Regions from separate parts of the Mesorhizobium robiniae genome, predicted to be linked through region 2. Evidence: riboswitches for the same ligand, from Rfam matches in the RefSeq annotation. Region 2 holds a riboswitch; the other holds the start of a gene.
What was found. Region 2 has a riboswitch for S-adenosylmethionine ahead of metX (homoserine O-acetyltransferase MetX). Riboswitches for the same ligand answer to the same signal wherever they lie in the genome.
Positions count from the first base shown of each region.

Region 1: another riboswitch for S-adenosylmethionine. It lies ahead of ABID19_RS06485 (O-succinylhomoserine sulfhydrylase); the one in region 2 lies ahead of metX (homoserine O-acetyltransferase MetX).

Region 1 covers NZ_JBEPMC010000002.1:431,569-436,549, forward strand. Annotated here, with positions in the region: gene mmsB (multiple monosaccharide ABC transporter permease) at 1-132, shown strand, start outside; gene araD1 (AraD1 family protein) at 344-1,336, shown strand; gene ABID19_RS06470 (hypothetical protein) at 1,364-1,813, shown strand; gene ABID19_RS06475 (ABC transporter substrate-binding protein) at 1,830-2,603, opposite strand; gene ABID19_RS06480 (2'-deoxycytidine 5'-triphosphate deaminase) at 2,701-3,795, opposite strand; SAM riboswitch at 3,966-4,043, shown strand; gene ABID19_RS06485 (O-succinylhomoserine sulfhydrylase) at 4,101-4,981, shown strand, end outside.
Region 2 covers NZ_JBEPMC010000015.1:98,595-103,575, reverse strand. Annotated here, with positions in the region: gene ABID19_RS30430 (glycosyltransferase) at 1-320, opposite strand, end outside; gene metW (methionine biosynthesis protein MetW) at 333-947, opposite strand; gene metX (homoserine O-acetyltransferase MetX) at 982-2,151, opposite strand; SAM riboswitch at 2,272-2,349, opposite strand; gene hisC (histidinol-phosphate transaminase) at 2,478-3,587, shown strand; gene ABID19_RS30410 (prephenate/arogenate dehydrogenase family protein) at 3,592-4,527, shown strand; gene ABID19_RS30405 (sugar kinase) at 4,548-4,981, opposite strand, start outside.

The DNA.
Region 1 (4,981 bases), on a different contig from region 2:
GGTTTCATCATGGGTGTCATGAACAACGGCATGTCGATCATGGGCGTCAATGTCGACTGGCAGCAGGTAGTCAAAGGCCTGGTGCTGCTCGGTGCCGTGGTCTTCGACGTCTACAACAAGAACAAGGGTTGAAGCCGGGAGAAACCTGGCCGGACGAGGAAACCATACGGGTCAGATCGCGGCTGCCGGCAAGGGCCGGCGCGAAGAAGTCTCCTGAGAGACCAGGCCAGCGAGCGCAATCCGGACGAAGAATTTCACCCGTGGCACGGATTGGTCCCGAGCCGCGCAGGTCAGGGTTTGCCAAATGGGCAGCCGGGCCAAAGCACCAGAGAGAGGGTACATCATGCTGATCTCCCAGATCCTCGACGAGGCCGAAACGATTCGCGTCGTTGCCCGCAATGGCGGCAAGACCAGGATCATTAACGGCGCCCGCAGCGTCTATTCGCTGGCAATGGAGGCTGCGCGCACCGGCAGCGGACTTGTCGCTCTCATCGAGCGCAAAGGGTTCGGTGAAGCGATCGACCTCGATGCCGCCTATAAAAAGGGACGGCTTTTGTCGCCGATCAACCATCCCGATCCGGCGCATCTCCACCTCACCGGCACTGGATTGACGCATCTCGGTTCTGCCGCGACACGCGATGCCATGCACAAGAAGCTCAGCACCGACGGCGAGGAGCAGCTCACGGATTCCATGAAGATGTTCCGCATGGGACTGGAAGGCGGCAAGCCGGCCAAGGGACAGACGGGCGTCCAGCCTGAGTGGTTCTATAAGGGCAACGGCACCATGGCGGTGGCGCCCGGTGCGGCGCTTCTGTCGCCCGCATTCGCCCAGGATGCCGGCGAGGAACCGGAGGTTGCCGGCATCTATGTCATCGGCGACGACGGCGCACCGTTCCGTGTCGGCTTCACGCTGTCGAACGAATTTTCAGACCACGTCACCGAGCGCGTGAACTATCTGTTCCTGGCGCACTCGAAGCTGCGCAACGCCTCTTTCGGGCCGGAGATCCTGATTGGCGATTTGCCGGCCGACATCAGGGGGTCCTCGCGCATCGTTCGCGACGGCAAGCTGCTGTGGGAAAAGCCGTTCCTGTCGGGCGAGGCGAACATGTCGCACACCATCGCCAATCTCGAACATCACCATTTCAAATATTCGGCCTTCCGGCAGCCGGGCGACGTGCATGTGCACATGTTCGGCACGGCGACGCTGTCCTTCGCCGACGGCGTCAGGACCGAGGCCGGCGACGTGTTCGAGATCGAGGCCAAGGATTTCGGCCTGCCGCTGCGCAATCCGCTCGAAATCGAGCAGCCGGTGAAGGTGGCGGTGAGGGCGCTGTGAGGCAGCGTCACAATTTGGGAGCTGGAAATGAACAGAATGCGGCTTGTCATTGTGTTCGCTGGCCTGGCCCTGCTCCTGATCCAGCCATCGGTGGTCTTTAGCGCCGGCCAATGCAGCCCGAAATCCTACCGTGAAGCCCGCTCGGCGATGACAAGCCGTCTTCTGGCAACCGGCTATTCGAAAGTGCAGGTGGGCTTTCTGATGCGCAACACGGATCGCATGACATCAGCGCTTCGCAGCGACAGGCTGAACGACAATGGCAGGGTTTGCGGTATCGACTCCGCCAGAGCCCATATTCTCGGTTGCCTCAACAAGCAGTTGTTCCTCTTGAAGCGCGGCTCAAAGGCGGCGCTCGACGAGGAAAAACAGACCGAAGGGTTTTGGGGCAGGAAGCGTTTGGCCATACGCGAACTGCGCTTTATCGGCCAATTTCATGGCTGCTTGGGCGCCGCGAAAGAGTATCTCTTTCGCGGCTGACCAGCGAAGCTGACTCTCAATAAATATCGAAGTCGAAATACTTGGCCTGGATCTTCTTGTAGGTGCCGTCGGCGACGATCGCATCGATGGCGGCGTTGAGCTTTTCGCGCAGCGCATTGTCTTCCTGACGCACGGCGATGCCTGCTTCCGTCTCGGTGCCCTTGACGTCACCGACCATCTTGCAGCAGCCGTCGCTCGATTTCTTCATCCAGTCCGTCAGCACGAACTTGTCTGAGAGGACGGCATCGAGGCGGCCGTTCATCAGGTCGGCAACCGCCTCCTCCTGGGTCGGATAGAGCTTTGCCTCGGCGCCGGCCTTGCCATAGACATCCTGGGCATAGTCGGCCTGGGTGGTCGAAGCCTGGGCGCCGACCGTCTTGCCGGCGACTGCGGCGGGTTCGGTCGAGGCAATATCGCTGTCCTTCAAGGCCACCAGCGAAAGCGGCGTCGTATAGTATTTGTTGGTGAAGGAGACCTGCTTCTTGCGCTCCTCGGTAATGCTCATGGACGCGACGATGGCGTCGAATTTTCTGGCCTGGAGCGCCGGGATCATGCCGTCCCAGTCCTGCGTGACAAGTTCGCACTCGACCTTCATCTGAGCGCAAAGCGCCTCGGCGATGTCGATATCGAAGCCGACGAGCTTGCCGTCCGCGGTGATGGTGTTGAACGGCGGATAGGCGCCTTCGGTGGCGATCTTCAATTTTTCCTGTGCTTGCGCCGACAAGGAGCCGGCCGATATCACCAGCATGGCGGCTGTTGCTGCCGATGCGATCCATCTTGAAATCTGCATTTTTTTGTTCCCTTGGTTCAGAGCCACCCTGACGGCTGGACACAGCCAAGCACGACCCGCAGGGTTCAGGCAAGCACGGTCTGATCGTGATCGGCGATCAGCGCGCGGCGCGGAAATGCTTGGACAGTTTCAGGCCCTGCGCCTGGTAGTTCGAGCCGAGATCGGTGCCGTAGAGTGCCTGCGGCCGCTTCAGCATGTGCTCGTAGACGAGGCGCCCGACGATCTGGCCGTGGTCGAGGATGAACGGCACTTCGTGGCTGCGCACTTCAAGCACCGCCCTGCTGCCGGTGCCGCCGGCCGCCGAATGGCCAAAGCCCGGATCGAAGAAGCCGGCATAGTGGACGCGGAATTCGCCGACCAGCGGATCGAAGGGCGTCATCTCGGCGGCATAGAGCGGCGGCACATGCACCGCCTCCTGGCTGACGAGGATATAGAATTCGTCCGGATCGAGCACCAATTCGCCGGCACCGCTCTTGTAGAGCGGCTCCCAGAAGTCGACGACATCCTGCGCGGCGCGCTTGTCGACGTCGACCAGCCCGGTGTGGTGCTTGCCGCGGTAACCGACCAGGCCATCCTTATCGCCATCGAGATCGATCGACAGCGCGATGCCACCACCGGAAATGTTGGGTGGCTCGGTGGCGACGAGCGTCTCGGCACGGTGCAATTCGTGCAGCTCGCTTTCCGACAAAAGCGCATTGCCGGTGCGGAACCTGATCTGCGACAGCCGCGAGCCGGCGCGGACGACGATCGGAAAGGTGCGCGGACTGACTTCCAGATAGAGCGGACCGTTGTAGCCGGCAGCGATCTTGTCGAACTCATGGCCGCGATCGGTCATCACGCGAGTGAAGATGTCGAGCCGTCCCGTCGAGCTCTTCGGGTTGGCCGAGGCCGAAATATTTGCCGGAAGCGCCAGGCTCTCGAGCAGCGGCACGATATATACGCAGCCCGTCTCCAGCACCGCACCGTCGGCGAGATTGATTTCGTGCAGCTTCAGACGGTCGAGTTTTTCAGCGACCCTGTGGTTTGGGCCGGGCAGGAAAGAGGCGCGCACCCGCCAGGCCTTGTCGCCAAGCCTGAGGTCGAGGCTGGCTGGCTGGATCTGGTCGGCGTCGAGCGCGCGCAGCGACGTCAGCGCACCCGACTGGAACAGTGCGGAAATGTCCTGATCGGGAAGAATGCCTGTCTGCCGCAAAGTCTGGCTCCGCTTGAAGGCCGGGCAAGGTCTCGTTTCTTGCAGTCTTATGCCGCAAAACCGTGAGACGCCCTCAGGTCAGACCCAAGGGCAGGCTTTTGCGGAACCTGCTGGTACAAACCTCTTAATCATGCCGGCAATTGACGCAAGCGAGGTCCGGGTCTAAAGGGTCGTTATCCCGTGGTGATTTGGCCGGTCGGCTTGCAGCCACGTTAAACAAGTCGCTAAAGGACCGTCGGGCCGCAAGGCCGTATGGACCGGTTGCGACTTTCGCGGCCGGTTTTTTTGTGTCTGGAACAAAAGTGATGACAAGCAAGAAGCGCAATTGGAAACCTCAGACAGCACTCGTGCATAGCGGGACCTTGCGTTCCGGTTTCGGCGAGACCTCCGAGGCGATGTACCTCACCCAGGGCTATGTCTACGACACCGCGCAAGCGGCCGAGGCCCGTTTCAAGGGCGAGGAACCGGGCTTCATCTATTCGCGCTACGCCAATCCGACGGTCGACATGTTCGAGAAGCGCATGTGTGCGCTGGAGGGCGCCGAAGATGCCCGCGCCACAGCGTCGGGCATGGCTGCGGTGACGGCGGCGCTGCTGTGCAGCGCCAGGGCCGGCGACCATATCGTGGCGGCGCGCGCGCTGTTCGGCTCCTGCCGCTGGGTGGTCGAGACGCTGGCGCCGAAATACGGCATCGAGGCGACGCTGGTCGACGGCACCGAAATCGCCAATTGGGAACAGGCGGTCAGGCCCAACACCAAGCTGTTCTTTCTTGAAAGCCCGACCAATCCGACGCTGGAAGTCGTCGACATCGCAGCCGTTGCCTCGCTTGCCAATTCGATCGGCGCGCGGCTGATCGTCGACAATGTCTTTGCCACGCCCTTGCAGCAGAAACCGTTGCAGCTCGGCGCCCATATCGTCGTCTATTCGGCGACCAAGCACATTGACGGCCAGGGTCGCTGCCTCGGCGGGATCATCCTGTCGGACAAGAAGTGGATCGACGAGAACCTGCACGACTATTTCCGCCACACCGGTCCCAGCCTGTCTCCGTTCAACGCCTGGACGCTGCTAAAGGGCCTGGAGACGCTGCCGCTGCGCGTGCGTCAGCAGACGGAAAGTGCCGGCAAGATCGCGGATTTTCTTGCCGAGCGATCGGAAATCGCCCGCGTTATCTATCCCGGCCGCGCCGA
Region 2 (4,981 bases):
TCATTTGAGATACTGCTGCGCAGCGAGGCAGCGTCCGAGTCTCGCCCGCCGTGAGAAATGACAACTCGCGGCCTTGCAAAACCAGCTGGGGAAACCGCAGCGATTTCACGAGCCAAAGCAGTCAACCCAACGCCGATCTCGTCCCAGTCGATCGACTTGGCGTTCTCCATTTCCACAACGAGGGAATAAGTTGGCTGTTCTTCAACCATCTTTACACCGCAAACTTTATCAGAGGTCACTTTGTTCGGCGCGGCTCGCGACGATACCGGTTCGGAGTTAGTTATACATAGCAACGCCTGCCGATCAAGAAACACTGTCATCCTTGGAGCGAGCTACCGCTTCAGCAGGAACACCGCTTGCTGGCCGAAGAAATTCCAGAACCACCACGGCATCGAGAGGCCGATCCTCTGGCCATTGGCGTCGAGCGCGGTTGCCTTTTCCACCGTTGCGCCGAGTTCGTCGCAGAGATTGACGAAGTCCCGGATGGTGCAGAAGTGGATATTGGGCGTGTCGTACCAGGAATAGGGCAGGTCCTTCGTCACCGGCATCCGCCCGTCGAGGAACAGCGAAAGGCGCACCCGCCAATGGCCGAAATTGGGGAAGGAGACGATGGTGTGCTTGCCGATCCTGAGCAACTCGTCGAGCACCAGCTTCGGGTTGCGGGTCGCCTGCAAGGTCTGCGACAAGACGACGAAGTCAAAACCCTTGGCGGGATAGAATTTGAGGTCCTTGTCGGCGTCGCCCTGGATGACGGACAGGCCGCGCGCCACGCATTCGTTGACGCCGCGTTGCGACAGTTCCATCCCGCGGCCGTCGACCTGCTTCGTCGCCTGCAGCAATTCGAGCAGCAGGCCATCGCCAGAGCCGACATCCAGCACCCGCGACTGCGCCGGGATGAGATCGGCGACGACTTCGAGGTCGACGCGCTGGGCGTGATTGACACTCATGATGCCGGTCCAAAAAGTCTGCAATCCTCGGGCGTCATGCGCTGAGCCCCCTGGCTCGAGCCGCCGAGGCGATGAAGCCGTTGATGGCGGCAAACAGTTCCGGCTCGTCGAGCAGGAAGGCGTCGTGACCGCGATCGGTCTCGATCTCGACAAAGGAAACCGAGGCGCCGGCCGCGTTCAGCGCGTGGACGACCGAGCGGCTCTCCTCGGTCGGAAACAGCCAGTCGCTCGTGAAGGAGACCAGGCAGAAACGGGTCTTGGTGCCGGCAAAGGCGTCGGCCAGCCGCCCGCCGTGGTCGGCGGCGAGGTCGAAATAGTCCATCGCCCGGGTCATATAGAGATAGGAATTGGCATCGAAGCGGTCGACGAAGGTCATGCCCTGATGGCGCAAATAGCTCTCGATCTGGAAGTCGGCGTCGAAACCGAACGTTAGCGCTTCACGATCCTGCAGGTTGCGGCCAAACTTTCGATGCAGGGCCGCCTCCGACAGATAGGTGATGTGAGCGGCCATGCGCGCCACGGCCAGTCCCTTTTCCGGACGCTTGCCCTGTTCGAAATATTTGCCGCCATGCCAGTCCGGATCGGCCATCACCGCTTGCCGGCCGACCTCATGGAAGGCGATGTTCTGTGAGGAATGGCGCGCCCCGGTGGCGATCGGCAGCGCCGAAAAAACGCGCTCCGGATAGCTCGACGCCCATTGCAGCACCTGCATGCCGCCCATCGAGCCGCCGAGCACCGAGAACAGTTTTTCGATGCCGAAATGGTCGACCAGCATCAACTGTGCCCGCACCATGTCGCGGATGGTGATGATCGGCAGGTCGAGCCCGTAGGGCTTGCCGGTGGCAGGATTGGTCGAGGCAGGGCCGGTGGAGCCGAGGCAGCCGCCGATGACGTTGGAGCAGATGACGAAGAAGCGGCTGGTGTCGATGATCTTGCCGGGGCCGATCAGCACTTCCCACCAGCCCGGCTTGCCGGTCACCGGATTGGTGCTGGCGACATGCTGGTCGCCGGTCAGCGCATGGCAGACGAGAATGGCGTTGGAGCGGGCGTCGTTGAGCGTGCCGTAGGTCTTGTAGGCGATCTGGAACGGTGACAGCAGAGTGCCGGCGTCGAGCTTGAGCGGCTTGTCGGCACCAAAACGCAACACGGGGCTCGACGGCTCGTCGGCCTCGTTGTTGGTTCTCTTAGTGCGCAGCGCGACCATAGCATCCTCTTACATCAACCCATCGCGCGTTTCCGAAAATCGGAACCGATTTTCGCGTCGATGCGATTGTCCGGCCGGCAGCGGACAAACAAAAACCGGCATTGCCTTCGCAAAGCCGGTTACAGGATGCAAACGGCCCTTTAGCAAGTTGTTTAACGTGGCTGCAAGCCGACCGGCCAAATCACCACGGAATTTCGCCCCTCTTCTAGGGCCGGCGCGCCTCGGCGTCAACGGCCAGCCGCTCACGCCTCTCGACATTCCGGGCCACGGCTTGTATTTCCGCTGCGGCTTTCCAGGCGGAAGCGTTCTCGACGGATTTTTATAGTATGAACCAGGCATCGGATCAGGCACGTCCAACGCCCCGCGCGGGGATACTGGATATCGAAGCCTATGTGCCGGGCAAAAGCACGGCGCCGGCCGGCGTCGCCAAGGTCCACAAATTGTCCTCGAACGAGAACCCGCTCGGCCCATCGCCGAAGGCGATAGAGGCCGCTCGCGACGTTGCGGCCAGACTCGACATCTATCCCGACGGCACCGCAAGGCGCCTGCGGGAGGCGATCGCCGAGGTGCATGGCCTCAACCCAGCCAACATCGTCTGTTCCAACGGCTCCGACGAGATCCTGGGCCTGCTGGCGCAGACCTATCTCGCGCCCGGCGATGAAGCCGTCATCACCGAACATGCCTTCATGGTCTACAAGATCTACATCCAGTCGGCAGGTGCTGTCCCGGTGTCGGTCAAGGAAACCAATGAGCGCGCCGACATCGACGCGATCCTCGCTGCGGTGACGCCGCGCACCAGGATCATCTTCCTCGCCAATCCCAACAACCCGACCGGCACCTATTTGCCGTTCCAGGAGGTACGCCGCCTGCATGCCGGCCTGCCTCGAAACGTGCTTCTGGTGCTGGACGGCGCCTATGCCGAATATGTCCGCCGCAACGACTATGAAGCCGGCGTCGAACTGGTGGGCAGCGCGGAAAACGTGGTCATGACCCGCACCTTCTCCAAGCTCGGCCTCGGCGGCGCGCGGATCGGCTGGATGTACGCGCCGATGCATATCATCGACGCGATCAACCGCGTGCGCGGTCCCTTCAACGTCAATGCGACGGCGATCGAGGCCGGCATTGCCGCGATCCGCGACCGCGCCCATGTCGAGCGCAGCGTGGCGCATAACGAGACCTGGCTGGCATGGGTGAGTGAGGAATTGACCAAGCTCGGGCTGCGGGTGACGCCGAGCGTCGGCAATTTCGTCCTCATCCACTTTCCCGAGGACAAGGAGCATTCAGCGGCAGCTGCGGACGACTACCTCTCCGCGCGCGGCTATATATTGCGGCGCGTTTCCGGCTACGGTTTCCCGAATGCACTGCGCATGAGCATCGGCACCGAAGAGGCCAATCGCGGCGTTGTCGCCGCCCTCGCGACATTTCTGAAAAGCTGAGACAATGACATCACCGATGTTCGAAAAGATCGCGCTGGTCGGCATCGGCCTGATCGGCTCGTCGCTGGCCCGCGTCATCCAGCGCGAAGGCCTTGCCGGCCACGTTGCCATCTCGACACGCAGCGAAACGACGCTGGCGCGGGCAAGGGAACTCGGCCTGGGCTCCTCCTACACGATGGACGCGAAAGAGGCGGTTCGCGATGCCGACCTGGTCATCGTTTCGGTGCCGGTCGGCTCTTCGGGCGAGGTCGCCGAGGAAATCGCACCGGCGCTGAAGCAGGGCGCCATCCTCACCGATGTCGGCTCGACCAAGGCGTCGGTGATCGCGCAGATTGAGCCGCATGTGCCCGACGGTGTGCACTTCATTCCCGGCCATCCATTGGCCGGCACTGAAAAATCGGGTCCGGATGCCGGCTTTGCCGAGCTGTTCGAAAACCGCTGGTGCATTTTCACGCCGTTGCCCGGCACCGATCCCGAGGCACTGGAAAGACTCTCGGAATTCTGGCGCCGCTGCGGCTCCAACATCGACACGATGGATCCCCAGCATCACGACATGACATTGGCCATCGTCTCGCATCTGCCGCACATCATCGCCTACAACATCGTCGGCACCGCCGACGATCTGGAATCGGTGACCAAGTCCGAGGTCATCAAATATTCGGCCTCCGGCTTTCGCGACTTCACGCGCCTTGCGGCTTCCGACCCGACCATGTGGCGGGATGTCTGCCTGCACAACAAGGATGCCATCCTTGAAATGCTGGCGCGGTTCTCGGAAGATCTGGCCTCGCTGCAGCGGGCGATCCGCTGGGGCGACGGCGAAAAGCTGTTCGACCTCTTCACCCGCACCCGCGCCGTCCGCCGCTCGATCATCGAGGCCGGCCAGGACATCGACGTACCGGATTTTGGCCGGCAAGCGGTCGAGCACCCCGCAAAGCAGTAGCCTGTCTCGACCGCCGGCCGTCAGTCCGCCGGCCAGTGAGCCGCCATCATTGCCAGCGTCTCGGCCCTGTCCGGGGCGCCTAGCCTGCCGCCGAAGCGCAGGCATTTGAGCGCGGCGGCGGCGCTGGCAAACCGCAATGTCCGTTCGATCGGCATGGCTTCCGCCAGCCCGACGGCAAAGGCGCCGTGAAACACGTCGCCGGCGGCAAGCGTATCCACTGCCTTGATCCTTGGCGCCGCGACATGGCGCACGGACCCTATCGAGCGGTCGAACCACCAGGTTCCCGCAGCGCCGCCCGTCACCGCGACAAATGCATCGGTGCGTCTGGCCAGCGCTTCACAGGCCTGTTGCGGGCCTTGCTCCTCGCCGCAGAGGATGAACGCCGCCGGCTCCGATGCGACGATGTGCGAGGCCAGCGGAAGCAGCCGTTCCAGCACGTCCCGCGGCGCTGTGT